DNA from 3 places in the Sporosarcina pasadenensis genome. Region 2 is predicted to be linked to each of the others. Evidence: riboswitches for the same ligand, from Rfam matches in the RefSeq annotation. Region 2 holds a riboswitch; each other region holds the start of a gene.
What was found. A riboswitch is a leader RNA that binds a small molecule or an ion and turns the genes downstream of it on or off. The one in region 2 is predicted to bind S-adenosylmethionine.

Region 1 (5,980 bases), on a different contig from region 2:
CCAATTAGTGCCCGGGCAATTGCGGTTCGTTGCGCCATTCCTCCAGACAAATCTTTCGGATAATGAGCATCAAAATCAGACAAACCGACAAGATTCAAATACTCATGTACCGTTGCCTGTTTCTCCTTCTCATCTTTCGCACCGAATAAAATATTCTCTTTTACGGTAAGCCAAGGCATTAGTCTCGGTTCTTGAAAGATCATCCCAATTGGCTGTTCCCCCTCACCCAGAAATTCGATTTCCCCCTCATAGTTTTGATCGAGTCCGGACAAAACGCGTAATAATGTACTTTTTCCGCATCCACTCGTTCCTAAGATCCCAACAGTCTCCCCTTCCTTAATGGAAAATGAAATATCTTTGAATCCTGCAAGTCCGTTATTGAACGTCCTTGATGCATGTTCCACCTTCAGCATCGTCATCCCTCCATCATAGTTGGTTTTGTAGATTGTCTTGCCACTTCAATGCACGTGCTTCCAATGACTTCAACAACGAATCGGTTGCTTTCCCTAACAATGCAAATAAAATAATGCTTGCGATAATAAGCTCGGGCGAATACGTATTCTGACCAACGACTAGCAAATACCCAAGCCCTTGACTTGCTCCCATTAGCTCCGCAGCTACGACGAACATCCAGCCTAATCCGACACCACTACGTAGACCGACGAGAAACGAAGGAAGTGAAGCGGGCAAGATGATACGACGAACAATTTGCAACGGAGTAAAATGATAGATCTTACCGACTTCAATTAACTTACGGTCTACACCTTGAATACCTGAGACGATGTTCAGATAGATCGGGAAGAACACACCGACAGCGATTAACATCACTTTTGACGACTCTCCAATACCCATCCATAAGATAAACAACGGAACCCAGGCTAGAGATGGAATTGAGCGAAACGCTTGAATTAATGGATCCATCAACTGCTCAAACCATTTAAAATAACCGACGATGGATCCCAATATAACCGCGGCAATTGTTCCTGCTAGAAATCCGATCATAACCCGAAAGAACGTAATTCCCACATGTCCCCAAAGTGTCCCTTCTTGGGCTAACTCAATAATTTTTTGCAAAATAGTTGTCGGAGCCGGAAAGACATAGGCATCGAGCCAATTGAAACGGACAGCCGCTTCCCAAACGACTAATAGAATGAATGGAATGATCAAGCCAAGAGCTAAACCTCTCACCTTATTTTCAAAGTTAATTTTGACCGATCTTTTTGCTTTTACTTTAAACAATTCTTTTTCGTCAATATTGACCGTCATGTCTATTCCCCCTATTTCATTCGATAACTTTTTTTGCAAATTGATCAGTAATCAATTCTCCTACAATCGTTCGGATATCCACATTCCCTTTAATTACATTTTCTGATTGCAACACTTCACCCGCTGCAGTCAGTTCATCGATTTGTTTCTGTCCAGGGATTGGATCCGAGAAGTCATTACGCTCTAAACTCTTTTTCGCTACTTCCAATTGCATCTCAGCTTCTTTTGCAAGTATGTCGGCTGCCTCATCCGGATTTTCCAAAACCCACTTCCGTGCTTTCTCATACACTTCAATCACTGTTTCAACTACTTCAGGATGTTGTTCAGCAAATTCAGATCTGACATTCAGTGTTCCGTACGTATTTTTTTCATGATCACGTAAAAATAACTTTGCACCAGAATCGACTTCAACTTTTGCCATATGTGGATCTAACCCTGCCCACGCTTCTACTTGACCTGTCAAAAGAGCGTTAGCGCCATCTGAGTGTTGTAAATTTACAATTTCCAAGTCTTTGGACGACAACCCAACTTCTTGTAACGAGCGGAGAAGAAATATATATGGATCCGTCCCTAGCGTTGCAGCCACTTTCTTACCTTTCAATTGTTCTACTGATGTGATGTCCGAATCGCCTGTGGCAACAAGCGCAGTCCATTCCGGCTTCGAATAAATATAGACCGATTCAATGGGTGAACCATTCGACTTGGCGATTAATGCTGCAGCCCCAGCTGTCGAACCGAAGTCGACACTTTTTGAATTTAGAAATTCAAGTGCTTTATTGCTTCCGTGGCTGAGTACCCACTCCACTTCAATCCCTTGTTCCACAAACGCCTCCTCTGCCCAACCAAATTCCTTCAACGCTAGGCTAGTTGGCGAGTAATATGCATAATCCAACACAACTTTTTTCAACTCCACCTTTTCCTTGCCTTCACTGGATGAGCAAGCTGACATCAGAATCGTTATACTGATAACCGTTAATATTAATGCAATCCATTTTTTCATGTTCATTTCCTCCTAAACTCATTTTTATATGGAAAATCAATTTAACCCAATCATTAACTGTTCCTATTGGCATAGTCGGATTTATCTATGCACAAATCCGGTTTTAACTTAATGATTATAAAAAACCCTCTTCAATAAGAAGAGGGCTGCAAAATTCCTCCTCTTATCTTCCAGGCTAAAAACACCTGTAGGATGTAGCACCTTTTCAGATCAATTCATCTGTTGGTTGCCGGGCTTCATCGGGCCTATTCCCTCCGCCACTCTTAATAAGAGATGTATGTAATTGTCAAAATCATTTTCAAAATCTAACTGATTGAAAATTAGTATAAACAGATAAAAATAAATTGTCAACTCATATTTTCATTATTTTAAAATATAGTGCATGCTAATTCAGTTTCATTGACTGCTACGACAGGGATTACACAGTATATTATATTTATTTATTTTTATTCATAATTACTTATAAATTTTCGATGGAACATAAAAAGGGAATCCCGAGGATTCCCTTTTTTACTACTGATCTTAAAGACTGTTTAATTGTATAGCTGATTTAAATAAGACATCTACGGCTGCAAGCATCGTTTCTTCATTGATGTCAAATTGTTCATTATGGTGTCCGGCAGGAAGGTCTGTGCCAAAAATACAATATGTTGCGAGTCCACCATTTTGTTTCACTCGTTCCATGAAATAAGTTGCATCTTCGGAACCAGCCGCGTCATTTGATTCCAAAGCTGTTTCTTTTAACATGGCTGACTCTTCTGCACATCCCTGGAGAATCACTGCCAACTCTTTCGATCCTTGACTACTAAGTGCTTCACCGACTGTATCAATTTGATAATCGACTTGATACATTTGTGCTGCACCTTTAATAATCGCTTCTAACTGACTTTTTATAAATTGATTCACTTCAGAATTTTCCCCGCGTGTTTCTGCTTTTAGAAACGCATAATCTGCGATTATATTTCTTCCTGAACCAGCATGTAATTCACCGACATTAATTCTTGAAATCCCTTTTGAATTCCTAGAGATTGCGTGAATATTTAATGCCGCATTGGCAGCAGCTAACAATGCATTATTTCCTTCTTCAGGTTGTGCTCCTGCATGGGATGCCTTACCTTTGAAAGTGATATCCAGTTTCGATGTGGCCAAGAAACCGTTATTCGAAGCAACGAAATGTTGATGGGGGACCCCTGTCCCAACATGCGAGGCGATGAAATAGTCTACATCATCTACGATTCCAGCACTCGCCATTGATTTCGCGCCGCGTGTTCCCTCCTCAGCAGGTTGAAAGATCAATTTGATTCTCCCTTTTAAGGCTTCTTTATTGTTAGCAATAACTGTCGCCAAACCTAATCCAATTGCTGTATGGGCATCATGACCGCACGCATGCATTTTATGGGGAAGCTTTGATCTGAATCCCTCTTGCTTAGGGAAATGACTGTCCAACTCCGATTCGTTAATATCAAGGGCATCCATATCAAATCGATAGGCGGTTGTTGGTCCTTCTATACCGGTATCCAGTGTTGCAACTATACCAGTATATCCATCGGAAAAGTTTGCAACATAGCCTTGCTTAGCTCCATTCTTGATTGCCCATTGATAATGTGCATTCGTAGCCTGATCATCCGGTTTCCCCATGCAATGATCTACCGACATTACAGATTTCCCCATTGATAATTCAAACCCTAGTTCATCTAGGATAGACGCTACAATCGAAGCCGTTCGCATTTCAAGAAACCCTGTTTCCGGAAATTGGTGAAAATCCCGTCTCCAAGCAATTACTTTTTTCGATAAATCGGAATTAAGATCTAAGACCATCATGTATCAATCTCCCTTATCGTTTATAAGACATGCATCTGCCTAACTTGCTACATTCATGTTAGCATTTATCTTATAGAAATGGTGTAACTCCCGGTCCGAGTGGTAAATTGAAAGTGTAAAAGATTGCAATTAAAATGATCCAAACACCTAAAAATATAAGTGAATACGGTATCATCAGTGACATCAATGTCCCAATGCCAGCCTTTTTATCGTATTTTTGCATAAACGATAGAATCACGACAAGATATGGATTTAATGGCGTCATGATATTAAAAGATGAGTCAGCTACACGATAACCTAATTGTGTGAACGCAGGATGATATCCTAGCTTCATAAACATCGGTACGAATATCGGTGCTTCCAGTGCCCATTTTGCAGAACCTGAAGTAATAAAAAACTCTAATATTGCAGTTAGAAGTATATAGCCGATTATTAGCCACATTCCTGTAAAATTAATTTCAGTAAGGAATTCCGCCCCATTCACTGCTATCCAAATCCCAATATTTGACCAGTTGAAGTAAGCGATAAATTGGGAGATTGCAAATATTAAAACGATATAACCTGATAAGTCTTTGATCGATTCAGCCATATATTTACTTACGTCTTTTGACGTCTTAATTTTCCCTAATGTTATTCCATACGTAACACCAATCGTTAAGAACCAAAACAGAATAATAGGAACGATACCTGATAAGAATGGCGATGGTATCAATCCACCATCTTCACTTCTCAAAGCACTATTTGGCACATTAATTGCAACGATGAGGATTGCTAAATACACTAATCCGGCAATGACGGCATTTCTAAATGCTTTTCCAGCTCTTGGATTTTCTTCGACATCTACGACTACTGCTTCTCCTTGATATTTACCAAGCCTTGGTTCGATGATTTTTTCTGTTATCAATGCACCAACTACCGTTAATACAAAAACAGAAATGATATTGAAATACCAGTTATCCACTGGTGTAACGACTAATGTTTCATCCATAATTTTAGCAGCTTCAGTAGAAATACCCGCTAAAAGAGCGTCAGTTCCAACAATCAATAGGTTCGCTGTAAACCCTGCACCTGCAGAAGCAAATCCAGCCACTAAACCTGCAATCGGATTACGCCCCATTTTGTAGAAGACCATTGCGGCCAATGGGGGAATTAAAATCATCGCTGCATCTGACGCCAAGTTACCCATGATTCCCACAAAAACAACTGCATACGTTACTAATGCACGAGGGGCCTTTAGAATCGTTTTACGAATCGCATAATCCAACAACCCTACTTTTTCAGCTAGTCCAACACCGAGCATCATAGCTAATACTAAGCCTAATGGAGCGAATCCAGTGAAGTTACTAAGCATGGAAGTTAAGATATATTCTAATCCTTCACCAGAAGCCAGATTTTTAATTGGAACTACTTCACCGCTTCCAGGATGGACAACAGAAATACCAAATGAGCTTAGAATAAATGATAATACAATAACAACAACCGCTAAAACTGCAAATAGAATAAAGGGATCAGGTAGTCTATTCCCTAAGATTTCAATCCCATTTAAAAGTTTACCAAAAACACTTTTCTTCTTCGTTTGTGCATTCATATTTTACCCCCTAATCTATTCTTTCCATTTTTTAAGGAGTAATGAAATCGGCAATGCCGATTCCCTCTCCACTTGCATGTATCTTATTGATTTAGTTTTGTTGGTTTGACATCCTTTGGAATCGGACATGTATAAGGATTCTTTGCTTGAAATGCTCGAAATTCCTGCTTCACTTTTTCTAGATCTTCCGGATGATTGATCAGCTGTATGGCAGTTAACGCCATCGCTTCCGCCGCACGAAGCATCCCTTTATGCGCATAGCTGCTAATCCCTTGTGTCGTCATTTGCCATGTATGCAACGGTGT
Region 2 (5,980 bases):
ACTTCACACTCGTTGCTTCGTCTTTTATTGCGGGAAGAAAAGCGAAATCGCGGTTCGTCGGAGCCGTTTTCGTCGCTGCAGCCCTTCTGTTTATCATCTTGTCGTCATTGAATCCTTTGAATGAAAAAGTGATGGCGTATGTCCAACTGGATGCTGGGACGGCGATGGAATTTGGAGTGAACCGGGAAGGAAATGTCATCTCCTTGCGTTATTTGAATGAAATGCAGAGCGAGCTGGAGCACCTGGACGGATGGAAAGGCCATCCTATCCTCAACGTGCTGGACATGGCTGTATTGCAATTATCCGTTCACGACAAGAAAATCATCATTACGACAATCTATCCGACCCGCGGAAGCGAACTGGAGACACGACAGATGATTGGTGACGCAGTGCGGGAAGTTCGTGGAAATCATGACGAACTGAACATGCAAATTGAGGAAAGTACGCCGGAAGAAAGAAAAGTGGCGAATAAGAAAAAAATGTCGATTCACCAATTAAAATCAATAGAGATTGAGAAGAAACCTGCCGACAGTACAGAGCAGATTGAAACAAAGCCTGTACCGGAGCAAAAACCGAAGAAGGAAATCGTTCCTCCTAGTCCACCTCAGCAAAAGAGGATTGAGAAGGAAAATGAGAAGGAACGTTCAAATAGATCTGGGAATCATCAAGGACCGCTAACTGAAAAACTTGAAAAGAGCCCGAGCAAAGGGCGAAGTGAGAATGCGCCCCCTCATGCAAATCAACATGGTACGCCTCCTCACGCGGATGAGCAAGGACCACCACCACATTCGTCATCCATAGATAAACAAGTAAAGGACAATCAAGGTCCACCTGCCAAACAACAAAAAGAAAATTCATCAAATGAACATAAACAAAATCCGCAAAATAAAAAATGAGGCTGTTTCAGATCGTCAGTAAAAACTGATGATCTGCAACAGCCTTTTATTGTTGATTTAAAGTAATTTCACACTTCCTTCAAAATCGCTTCCACGGTCGATTCGACTTCTGCACGGTTCATCTTCTCCTGGCCGACTTGCAATGCGTTGATCGTCCGCTTTGCAAGGGCAAGGGGGATTTTGCAGAACAGGAGGATGTTTTTATTTGAAATCGACTCGATATACTCATCGGCTTTTTTCAAATTCGTCTCTGCGTAGCCGAACAGGTCATTTCTGTCCCAGCCATCCGGCAAGAAACGGACGCCGCGCTCCGCATCTTCATCTTGATTGCGCAGCATGTTCACCGCCTGCAATCCGCGACCATAACCGATCGCCAAGTCCCGATCTGTCTTTGTACCGTCATACTGTTCCCAAATATCGGAAAGCATCACACCAACGAGACCCGCTACATAATATGTATAGTCGTCTAAATCCTCTTTCGTTTGAATCAAGAAATTCTTGCCGACCCATTTTGCCATTCCGTCCGCCATTATGCTCGTCGACTCTTTCACTTTGGCGACAATACCTTCCGGGCATACGGCGAGCCAATCTCCGAGGCGCAATGTCACTTCAGGCAAAAGGTTTTCATATGGCTTTAGGAGAGCACGATAAGCGGCAACGTCAAAGAAGTCATTTTCCAGCAGTTTGCTCGTCGACTTCAGCAGATGCTGCTTGCTTTCCGGGTGCAGTTCTTCATGATCCTCTATCTCATCAATCGCACGCATGCATAAATAAGCGGAGCCGACTGTCTTCCGCAAAGTGGGATTCAGCATTTTAATCGGTATATAAAAGGTTCTGCTCGTCAGCTTCAATACGTGCATCGCTTCTTTTTGCAATTTCGCTTCGTTCATAATGGGGGTCCTCCTTCATTTCTTGAAGCAGTTCTTATGAATATCATACACTATTACATGAAGCACTTGCCATCCTTACAGTAATGAAATAAATAAAAAAGAGAATCTTTCTCAAATTCCCTATTGACAATAAATTAATGGAAATGGTATCCTCAATAAGTAAGTTATTCTAATTATCAAAAGGAGGTACGGAACATGAAAAACACAATTGCTATCCAACTAAACTTCATATCGAGTCCGTGCCTGACAAATCTCTCTTTCTAATTGTAGACCGAGGAATGGCATGGTATGCCGTTCTTTTATATGAGCACACGCTTATGCAAAAGGCGTGTGCTTTTTTGTGTCTTCATTTGAAGGAAAATTCGGTGTTTTCACGCTTTGCGTGTAACATATAAAAAATTGAAAAGGAGTGTTTCCGATGATGAATGTAGGGCAACAACGGAAAGTATTGAAGGTGGAGTCTCTGGAAAGTGGGTAGCGAAGCAGCCCGCAGTTGAGTTGATTCAAATAAAAAACAAAGGAGGAAAAGCAAAATGATTATTCAATATGCAAAACATGAACGAACTAAACAAAAAACTACGAAAAAATTGACGGAGTGGGAATCTCCAAAATGGATAGATATCATAAATGGCGGCACAACAGGTGAACGCCGATTGTAATCTTGTTTTAGGTTCCTCTCCAAGAGGAGAATAATAATTATGCATTTCATTGATAGAGAAGTAGTTCAACGACAAGTGGAAGATATGCGACAGGAAGTCGAACAGTATCGACTCGAGCAGAGAGCGCTCAAGCGGAAACGGAAAGAGCGGAAAACCGTTCCTTTCTGGATGATTTTCTTCAGCTTCTTCAATTAATAAATGGAACGTCCCCTGAGGCAAATGGGGGACGTTCTTTTCGTTTGAGCATATTTTTTAAAAAGATATCTTGAATGTGAGATAATCGATGAGTCTACATTAGGAGATGCATACCTTCCAATAGTGAGGTCATGCTAAGCAGAAAAACGAAAAGGAGTCCTCCATCATGACAATTTCAGTAAAAGCGATTATCGGCAGTACAAGCTCCACTTCATACAACTTGAAAGTGGTTGAGTATTTAAGGAAGAAATATGCGGGTCAACTCGATATTACACCTGTTTTCATTAATGATGTCGATATATTTTCCGTTGATATAGAAAGCAACCAGCCAGAAAACGTGAAGGATTTCTTGGATAATGTGAGAGATTCGGATGCGGTCCTTTTTGCAGTTCCGGAATACAACTTCTCCATTCCAGGGGCAATGAAAAATGCTGTCGACTGGCTTTCTAGAAGCAATTTCGCAATTAAAGACAAGCCTGCATTCATGATCGGCGCTTCAATGGGCGTGTTGGGAAGTGTCCGCGCGCAAATCCACTTGCGTGAAATCTTGACGAACCCGATGCTCTCTCCAGCACTATTGCCGAATAATGAAGTGTACATCGGTTCCATCCATGAAAAGATGGATGAAGCGGGACAATTGACAGACCAAGCGACAATCGACTTCTTAGATAACGTCGTCAACAACTTCATCGCGTTCTATTCGCAAAGAAAAGCTTTGGCTGAAATCAATTCCTAATAAATAAGGCCGTCTCATTCACCGAGACGGCCTTTCTTTATTGCTGACTCACAGCTGTCGTCTCCGCGGCAATGGCGAGGGCTTGCTTAAGATCGTCGATCAAGTCCTCAGCTTCCTCCAATCCGACAGAGAGGCGCAATAGACGCCTATCGACACCGCGCTCTTCCCGCACCTCCTCGGGAATTTCCGAATGGGTTTGCGTCGTCGGATATGTAATTAAGCTTTCGACTCCACCGAGACTTTCGGCAAATGTGATGAGCCGTAAGTTTTGCAAAAGCGGATCGACCCATTCGCTTTCCCGCACCCTGAATGAAATCATGCCGCCTTTTCCGGCATAGAGTACGTCATCGACGAGCGGTTCGCTTTCCAAATAGGAGACGAGTTCCTTTGCGTTGGCGTCATGCTGTTTCATTCGGACATGCAATGTCTTCAACCCGCGGATGACGAGCCAAGAATCGAACGGCGAAAGCGTTGCACCGATCGCATTATGGTTCTCTCCTAAACGGTTGCACAATTCTTCTCCTTTTGCGACGACGAGCCCTGCAAGCACGTCATTATGGCCACCGATATATTTCGTCGCGCTATGGATGACGATGTCCGCCCCGAGCTCGATCGGGCGTTGGTAATACGGAGTCAAAAACGTATTATCGACGATGACGAGCAAGTCGTGTTTTTTTGCGAGCTCCACATACTTTTCAATGTCGATTTCCAGCATGAGCGGGTTTGTCGGTGTTTCGATGAAAATAGCTTTCGTTTTTCCAGTAATGAGCTTTTCTACTTCCTCGACGTTTTCAAAAGACGTATACGAGGTCCGGATGTTATACAGATTGGCGTATTGGTCAAACAAACGGAACGTCCCGCCGTACAGGTCGTCGGGAGCGATCAGTTCATCCCCCGATTTGAACAGGGACATGACGAGCTGGATCGCCGCCATGCCCGAACTACACGCGTAACCGCGGTCGCCGTTTTCTAAATTTGCGATGCCTTCCTCAAGAACCGTCCGGGTCGGGTTTTTCGTTCGTATATAGTCATATCCCGTGGAAAGTCCTAATCCATCATGCTTGTAGGCGGTCGAAAAATGAAGGGGAGGGTTGACCGCCCCAGTTCTCGGATCGCTCTGATTTCCTAGTTGCACCAATTTCGTGTTAATGCTTTGCTTTGTCAAGTTGCCCATCTCCTTTGTCTATTAAAAAAGAGGCCTCTTCAATTAAGAAGAGGGCCTCCAACATCGTTGAAATCAATCTTCTTATCTTCGAGACGTTCCACGCCTTTTGGAATTAGCACCATACCAATATCGGGCTGGTTGCTGAGACTTCATCGGGCCAATCCCTCCGTCTCTCTTGATAAGAATCAAAATATGCAATTGTTAGAAAAATGATTTATTTAAAGTTATCATGTTCCTTGTTAGATTGCAAGCCTCTCCGGAGGAAAAATTTCTGGGGACTTTTGCTATAATGTAGGCATGTTGAAAGACGAGGAGGATTCCATTGGCTTGGCTTTATGTTTTATTGGCGGCGATCGTTGAGATATTCTGGGTGATTGGACTTCGGTACTCCGATACGGCACTCGAATGGACGTGGACCGTCGTTGCCATTATCATCAGTTTCTATGCAATTATTAAAGCTTGCGAGACGCTTCCGTCCGGGACGGTATATGCAGTGTTCACCGGCTCGGGTGCGGCGGCGATTGTCCTTATAGACTTCCTGTTCTTCCATGCGGAGTTTTCCATCGCAAAGGTGATCTTCATCGCGATTATCATCATCGGGGTCATTGGGATTAAAATGACGACGGTCGAATCCGGTGAAGCAGCGGAAGGGGGCGATTGAGATGGCTTGGGTATATTTAGTCATCGCCAGCTTAGGTGAGATTTTCGGTGTCATGGCCATTAATCTTTATTTGCAGAAAAGGTCGTGGCCCCGTCTGTTGCTAATTATTGTGACATTTTCGGTCGGTTTTTGGTTTTTGTCACTTGCGATGCGCGATATTCCGATGGGGACGGCGTATGCGATATGGACGGGACTCGGTGCCGCGGGTGCGGTGCTGATGGGCATTATGTTTTTCAAGGAAGCGGCCGGATGGAAACGGATGTTTTTCCTCTGTTTGATTATCGGAGGGGCGGTCGGATTGAAGTTATTTGGATGAAGGAGGGAGCGCTGTGGCGAAGCAATATGATTTTACGGAAGGGCCGCTTGCGAAGCAGCTGATCTTCTATTCGGCTCCGATCATTTTAACGAACCTTTTGCAAGTGTCGTATCAATTCATCGACAGCCTATGGGTCGGGAATCTGATTGGTGCGGATGCGCTTGGAGCGGTCGCGATTTCGGGCACAGTCGTTTTCACCGTCCTCTCATTTGTCATCGGCCTGAATAATGCGGCGCTCACAATCCTCTCCCAGCAAAAGGGGAGGGGAAGCGAGACGGGATTGCGCAATTATTTGAACGCTTTCGTCGTTCTACTTGCGATCATGTCCGTCGTCTTAAGCTTTGCAGGTTTCTTTTTAGCAAAGCCGATCTTAGCATTGCTTGGAACTCCTGAGTCGATGATTGACATGGCGACGTCCTATTTGCGTGTCAACTTTTTCGGAATCCTGTTTCTGTTCGGCTA
Region 3 (5,980 bases), on a different contig from region 2:
CCACTTGCCCGCTGTATGTCATGTTAAGGAATATGCCGAAAATATGGAAAGGTAATAACGGGATGATGACGAACGTTATGACTTTTTCAATTAGGGTATGTAACTCTTCAAAGAACGATAGCATCGTTTTGCTGTTGATCGATGCCATGCCAATACCGAATATGAAAGCGAGCAATAGTGCCGACATGACGCCCATGACAGGAGTCATTTCAAGTTCAAAAAATGTGACAGCCGGGGACTGCCCTGCGTTTTCAACAGATTTAGAGCCGATGTTGCCTACGAAATTAGGCAAAATCGATGTTGCAGCAAAATATGCCAAGATTCCTGCTGCAATCGTAGAAGCATATGCAAGCACAGTAGCCAACCCCAACAATTTTCCAGACCCACTACCAAGTTTCGCTATCCCAGGTGCTATGAATGCAATAATAATAAACGGTACTACAAAGTTTAGAAAACCGCCAAAGATCATGTTGAACGTCGCGAATAACCTGGTGAACCAGTGCGCAAAACCTTCATGTATTTCTGGGAGCAACAGACCTATGCCCACCGCAAGCCCTATAGCGATAATGATTCGCCATATGAGGCCTAACTTCCTTTTCATAAAATGTCCTCCTCAAATGTACAAATGTTTATTAAAACAATAAAACCACTTTACCATAGCAAAGAAAAAATGGGAACACCTTTATGAATTTTTATACTTTATCAGGATAATAAAAAACCGCCTACCTCCGAAAACGGAAGCAGACGGCTTTACTCAATTATTTAACAGGAACGACAGAGCCATTCCATTCATTCAATATGAATTCTTGGATCTCTTCGGATGTCAACACTTCTACAAGCGCTTTGATTGCATCGCTGTTTTCATCACCAGAACGAACCGTAATGACGTTTACGTAGGGTGAATCCGTTTTTTCAATGGCGATTGAATCTTCAAGTGGGTTCAAGCCCGCATCGATTGCATAGTTAGAGTTGATCAAAACAGCATCGCCTTCATTATTATTGTAAAGAGTTGGAAGTAATGCTGCTTCGTAATCCGGCTCAAACTGTAGGTTTTTCGGATTGTCCACAATATCTGAGAGTTCCGCTTTCACTTTATCAACACCCTCAGCAAGTGTGATCAAGCCATTTTCTTCAAGCATTTCAAGAACACGACCATGATCCGAAACCGAGTTGCTCATAAGGACCGTTGCACCGTCAGGCAATTCATCTAATGATTTATATTTCTTCGAATAGACACCCATCGGTTCGATATGGATTCCTCCCGCATTGACAAAGTCGTAGCCGAAATCAGCCATTTGACTTTCCAAGTAAGGGATGGTCTGGAAATAGTTCGCATCCAATAGACCTGATTCTAAGTCTTTGTTCGGTAATATATAGTCCTGGTATGTTTCAATTTCCAAGTCGATGCCTTTTTCCTGCAACAACGGCTTCACTTTTTCCAAAATGACGGCATGTGGTGTATTGGAAGCACCGACTACGAGTTTCGTCTGTTCACCAGAAGCATTCTTGCTGCCCTTCGCCCCATCTTCCTTATCTTTCGTTCCGCATGCTGCCAATGCAAGCACAAGAACCGTCAATAATAATGCCGATAATACCTTTTTCATAAACCCTCTCTCCATTCATAGCTGATTTTTATAATTAACAGGAGACTTTGCAACCCTGTAAATTAACGTTTGTCCAATTTCTTCACTGCGAAATCTCCGATAATCTGTATCGCAAATACAATAATTAAGATAATGACCGTTGCGACAATCATGACATCGGTGCGGCTTCGCTGGAATCCTTCGTAATACGCGAGGTTCCCGAGCCCACCAGCACCAATTACACCTGCCATTGCAGTATAGCCTACGAGCGCAATCGCTGTTACCGTAATACCAGAAATGAGGGCGGGCATCGATTCGGGCAATAAAACTTTAAAGATGATCGTACTTGTTTTTGCACCCATCGATCTTGCGGCCTCGATGACGCCTCTGTCGATTTCACGCAAGCCAATCATAACCATTCGCGCGTAAAACGGTGCAGCTCCGATGACAAGGGCCGGGATTGCAGCTTCCGGACCACGGATCGTTCCAACGATCAACGTTGTAAACGGGATTAATAGAATGATTAATATTATGAAGGGAATAGAACGGAAAATATTGACGAATGCTCCCGTTACACCATATATCAGTTTGTTTGTCCAAAGTTGGCCGGGACTCGATAAGAATAGAAGAACACCTAGAACGAGCCCAAAAATGAATGTATATAAAGTAGAAAGCCCGGTCATATATAATGTTTCAATGGTAGCTACCCACATCTTTTCCCAATCTACATGGGGAAATAAATTTTCAATCATTGCCGATCACCTCTGTCTGTACGCCTAGTTCATGGAGATAGGCAATTGCCTGATCAATATCATTTTCATTGCCGAGAAGCTGTAAAATGAGCGAACCGTAAGCGCCGCCTTTCGTGTGGGAAATATTCCCTTGAACGATATTTACGTCAATGTCATATTTCCGGATCAAGCTCGCAAGCACCGGGTGCTCTGTCCTTTCCCCGACAAAGACGAGTTTGATGAGCGTGCCGCCTGGTATGTGGGCAAGTACCTCTTCGGTTCCTTCCGGTTCCGTCACTTGGGATACGAACCGTTTTGTAATCGGGGCTTGCGGTGATTGGAACACTTCAAGCACAGGACCGAGTTCTACAACTTTCCCTGCCTCCATAACTGCCACACGATGGCAAATTTTCCGGATGACATGCATTTCATGTGTGATCAGTACGATTGTCAAACCTAACCGTTCATTGATATTTGTCAACAGATCAAGGATGGCATCTGTCGTTTCCGGATCGAGCGCTGATGTCGCTTCGTCGCATAGCAACACTTCTGGATCGTTCGCTAACGCCCGAGCAATTCCGACACGTTGCTTTTGACCGCCTGATAGCTCTGATGGATAGGCATTTTCTCTTCCGCTCAGTCCGACGAGCTCGATCAGTTCCGCCACTTTCCGTTCACGCTCCGCTTTCTTCACGCCCGCGATTTCAAGTGGAAAAGCAATATTCTGCTTAACGGTACGGGACCAGAGCAAATTGAAATGTTGGAAGATCATGCTGATCTTTTGGCGGGCTTCCCGTAGCTCTTTGCCTGTAAATGCCGATATTTCACGGTTACCAATTTTGATTGTTCCTGTCGTTGGTGTCTCAAGACCATTCAATAGGCGAATCAATGTACTTTTTCCGGCACCACTATAGCCGATGATACCGAAGATTTCCCCCTCGTCGATACTGAGGGACACATTATCTACCGCCAAGATTTCAGCGTTGGTCGTACCAAAACTTTTTTTGACGTCTTTCAATTGGATCATCATTATCACCTCTACACTATCTTGTCCAAAATAATAGCCTTTCTGCAGATAAGCAGAAAGGCTAAAACGTTATATCGAAATAAACGTCAATCCGATCTCTCATCTCTCAAAGCAAACGCTTTGTGTGACTTGGCACCATTTCACTTTCGTGACGGTTGCCGGGCTTCATAGGGCACTTCCCTCCACCTCTCTCTATAAGAGCGACATATTCAGTTAATGTTAAGTTAATAGATATACTTATATCATGATTATCTGAAGTATGTCAACCTATTTTCTCAAGAAGGTGCGGAATGGAGTGAAATGCGTAAACTTTATGAATCACTTCTCCATCCTTCTGAATTAATAAACAAGGGACGCTTTCGATTTCATAATCGACAGCGAGATCTTCTACATAATTCAAGTCAGCCTTCCCGATAGGCAGCTCCGGCTTCATGGCAGCAATGACTTCCACCATTTTAGAAGCTACCGCACAAGTTCCGCACAACGGAGTATATAAATAAAATATCGATTGACGAGCATCTTCTTTGCTCATTTCCCACTGTTCACGTGTCCAGTTTTCGATATTCGTCACAATTCATCACCTTCATAGTAAAAATTCGGGATGCACATCAAAATTTTCGGAGAGGAGGATAGCTGCAAGCACACGGTATGGAGTCGTTTCAACTTGGCGATATGCCCGTTCGGTATAGAGATGGATGGCTTCAGGATAATCCCTCTTGAATAAAGTCCGGATCTTCTCTCCGGATTCATCGGCATCCATAAAAACGTACATCTCACAATCCTCATAAGGCATAAGCATCTCTTCGATGCGGTACGGACTGACTGTCCCATTCGTACAAATGATTTCAACCGGTTCCGAAAGCACCTTTTGCAACCTTTTCCGGTCCGATCCACCTTCGACGATTATGACTTTTTGATATTCTACTTGCACATTCCCACACCTCCGTAAAAAAGACCTTACCTTGGAAGTTTACCCACATACCGAGAGATTATCGTTTCCTATCCATTGAAAAAAGCGCCGGAGTCAAAGATCCAGGCGCCACTTAATTATTTATTCGCCGACAGTCATTTTGTCATAGTCTTCAGCTGACATAAGTGCATCGAGTTCTGATGCGTCTGATGCTTCTACAACGATCATCCAAGCACCTTCAAACGGAGATTCGTTCACTAGCTCAGGGCTGTCTTCCAATTCTTCGTTCACTTCGACAACTTTACCGCTGATTGGAGCATACAATTCAGATACAGTTTTCACCGATTCAACACTGCCGAATGGCTCGCCAGTCTTCACTTCATCTCCAACTTGTGGTAATTCGACGAAAACGATATCGCCAAGTTCGGATTGTGCAAAATGAGTAATACCAATACGATACTTTCCACTTTCATCCTTTACCCATTCGTGTTCTTCTGAATAACGCAAGTCTTTAGGTGTGTTCATCCCGTACCCCTCCATAAGTATACATTTAGTCACTTCAGTATTAATTTTGACATATTCCGATGGTAAAGACAAGAAAGTATATTAAGCTCCCCACACTTCTTCAAACTGGTCTTCCTTGAAGCCGACAGTCACTTTCGAGCCATCTGTTACAAGCGGTCGTTTCATAAGCATGCCGTCTGTAGCTAGCAACGCCACTTTTTCGTCATCCGTCATTCCTGGAAGCTTGTCCTTCAAGTTCAATTCACGGTATTTCATCCCGCTCACATTGAAGAATTTTTTAATATCAAGTCCGGAGTTACTAATCATTTGTTGAAGTTCCTCTTTCGTCGGTGGATTTTCAACGATGTGGACGTCTTCGAACTCCAACCCATTGTTCTCCAACCACTTTTTCGCCTTCCTGCAAGTCCCACATTTTGGATATCCATAGTAAGTCATCGCCATTTTGCAACACCTCCATTTTCTCCAAGTATAACAGAGAAACCGCCCAGGATAAAAACCAGGGCGGTGTGCCTATTAGACTACGTATTTTTCGGCGTCGATTAATTTGGCGGATGCTTCGCGTTTTTTCGCGATGATGTTGTATGGATTTGAACGCGTCAATTTGCGTAATGCAGAGAGCATCATGCGTTGGTTATCCCCTTCGACAGATGCAAGAAGTGTTTCCTTCGCATCCTTTTCAATTGCCTCGAAAGCTTCTTGACAGAAGATTTCCGTGTAAAGGATCTTTTGCTTCTCCTTCTCTTCCCCGTTTTTAGCAATCGCTTTCTCCGTACGGAGCAAAGCGGATTCCATTGCAAAGATGTTATTTGCGATATCGGCGATGTTCACAAGAACTTCCTGCTCTGCTTCAAGCTTTGTGCCGAAACGTTGAGCGGCCATTCCCGCTGCAAGCAAACCGATTTTCTTCGCATTTTTCACAAGTACTTTTTCTTGTGCTAGCGCTTCGTCTCCGATTTCTTCCGGCATCATCATGAGCAGCTCTTCCTGTAAGCTTTGTGCCTGTTCAAGCAAAGGCAATTCGCCTTTCATCGCTTTTTTCAAGAACGTGCCTGGCACGATCAGACGGTTGATTTCATTTGTTCCTTCGAAGATACGGTTAATGCGGGAATCGCGGTAAGCGCGCTCCACTTCATACTCTTGCATGAAACCGTAACCGCCATGCAATTGAACAGCTTCGTCGACTACGTAATCAAGCACTTCGGAA

Region 1: it holds a riboswitch for S-adenosylmethionine, as region 2 does, so the genes downstream of both, AB1K89_RS11760 (aliphatic sulfonate ABC transporter substrate-binding protein) here and AB1K89_RS12735 (methionine biosynthesis PLP-dependent protein) in region 2, are expected to answer to the same signal.
Region 3: it holds a riboswitch for S-adenosylmethionine, as region 2 does, so the genes downstream of both, AB1K89_RS06515 (methionine ABC transporter ATP-binding protein) here and AB1K89_RS12735 (methionine biosynthesis PLP-dependent protein) in region 2, are expected to answer to the same signal.

What each region holds. Positions count from the first base shown of each region.
Region 1 is NZ_JBFEGM010000007.1:206,386-212,365, forward strand. It holds gene AB1K89_RS11750 (ABC transporter ATP-binding protein) at 1-413, opposite strand, end outside; gene AB1K89_RS11755 (ABC transporter permease) at 427-1,266, opposite strand; gene AB1K89_RS11760 (aliphatic sulfonate ABC transporter substrate-binding protein) at 1,283-2,266, opposite strand; SAM riboswitch class I at 2,427-2,539, opposite strand; gene AB1K89_RS11765 (amidohydrolase) at 2,789-4,087, opposite strand; gene AB1K89_RS11770 (AbgT family transporter) at 4,158-5,675, opposite strand; gene AB1K89_RS11775 (M20 family metallopeptidase) at 5,759-5,980, opposite strand, start outside.
Region 2 is NZ_JBFEGM010000008.1:175,851-181,830, forward strand. It holds gene AB1K89_RS12710 (anti-sigma factor domain-containing protein) at 1-896, shown strand, start outside; gene AB1K89_RS12715 (squalene/phytoene synthase family protein) at 965-1,789, opposite strand; gene AB1K89_RS12720 (hypothetical protein) at 2,320-2,445, shown strand; gene AB1K89_RS12725 (hypothetical protein) at 2,485-2,640, shown strand; gene AB1K89_RS12730 (NADPH-dependent FMN reductase) at 2,807-3,376, shown strand; gene AB1K89_RS12735 (methionine biosynthesis PLP-dependent protein) at 3,414-4,550, opposite strand; SAM riboswitch class I at 4,620-4,726, opposite strand; gene AB1K89_RS12740 (DMT family transporter) at 4,864-5,202, shown strand; gene AB1K89_RS12745 (DMT family transporter) at 5,204-5,518, shown strand; gene AB1K89_RS12750 (MATE family efflux transporter) at 5,532-5,980, shown strand, end outside.
Region 3 is NZ_JBFEGM010000003.1:220,526-226,505, reverse strand. It holds gene AB1K89_RS06530 (dicarboxylate/amino acid:cation symporter) at 1-601, opposite strand, end outside; gene AB1K89_RS06525 (MetQ/NlpA family ABC transporter substrate-binding protein) at 759-1,604, opposite strand; gene AB1K89_RS06520 (methionine ABC transporter permease) at 1,667-2,335, opposite strand; gene AB1K89_RS06515 (methionine ABC transporter ATP-binding protein) at 2,328-3,341, opposite strand; SAM riboswitch class I at 3,438-3,542, opposite strand; gene AB1K89_RS06510 (thioredoxin family protein) at 3,604-3,912, opposite strand; gene AB1K89_RS06505 (toprim domain-containing protein) at 3,925-4,272, opposite strand; gene gcvH (glycine cleavage system protein GcvH) at 4,393-4,776, opposite strand; gene AB1K89_RS06495 (arsenate reductase family protein) at 4,858-5,217, opposite strand; gene AB1K89_RS06490 (acyl-CoA dehydrogenase FadE) at 5,290-5,980, opposite strand, start outside.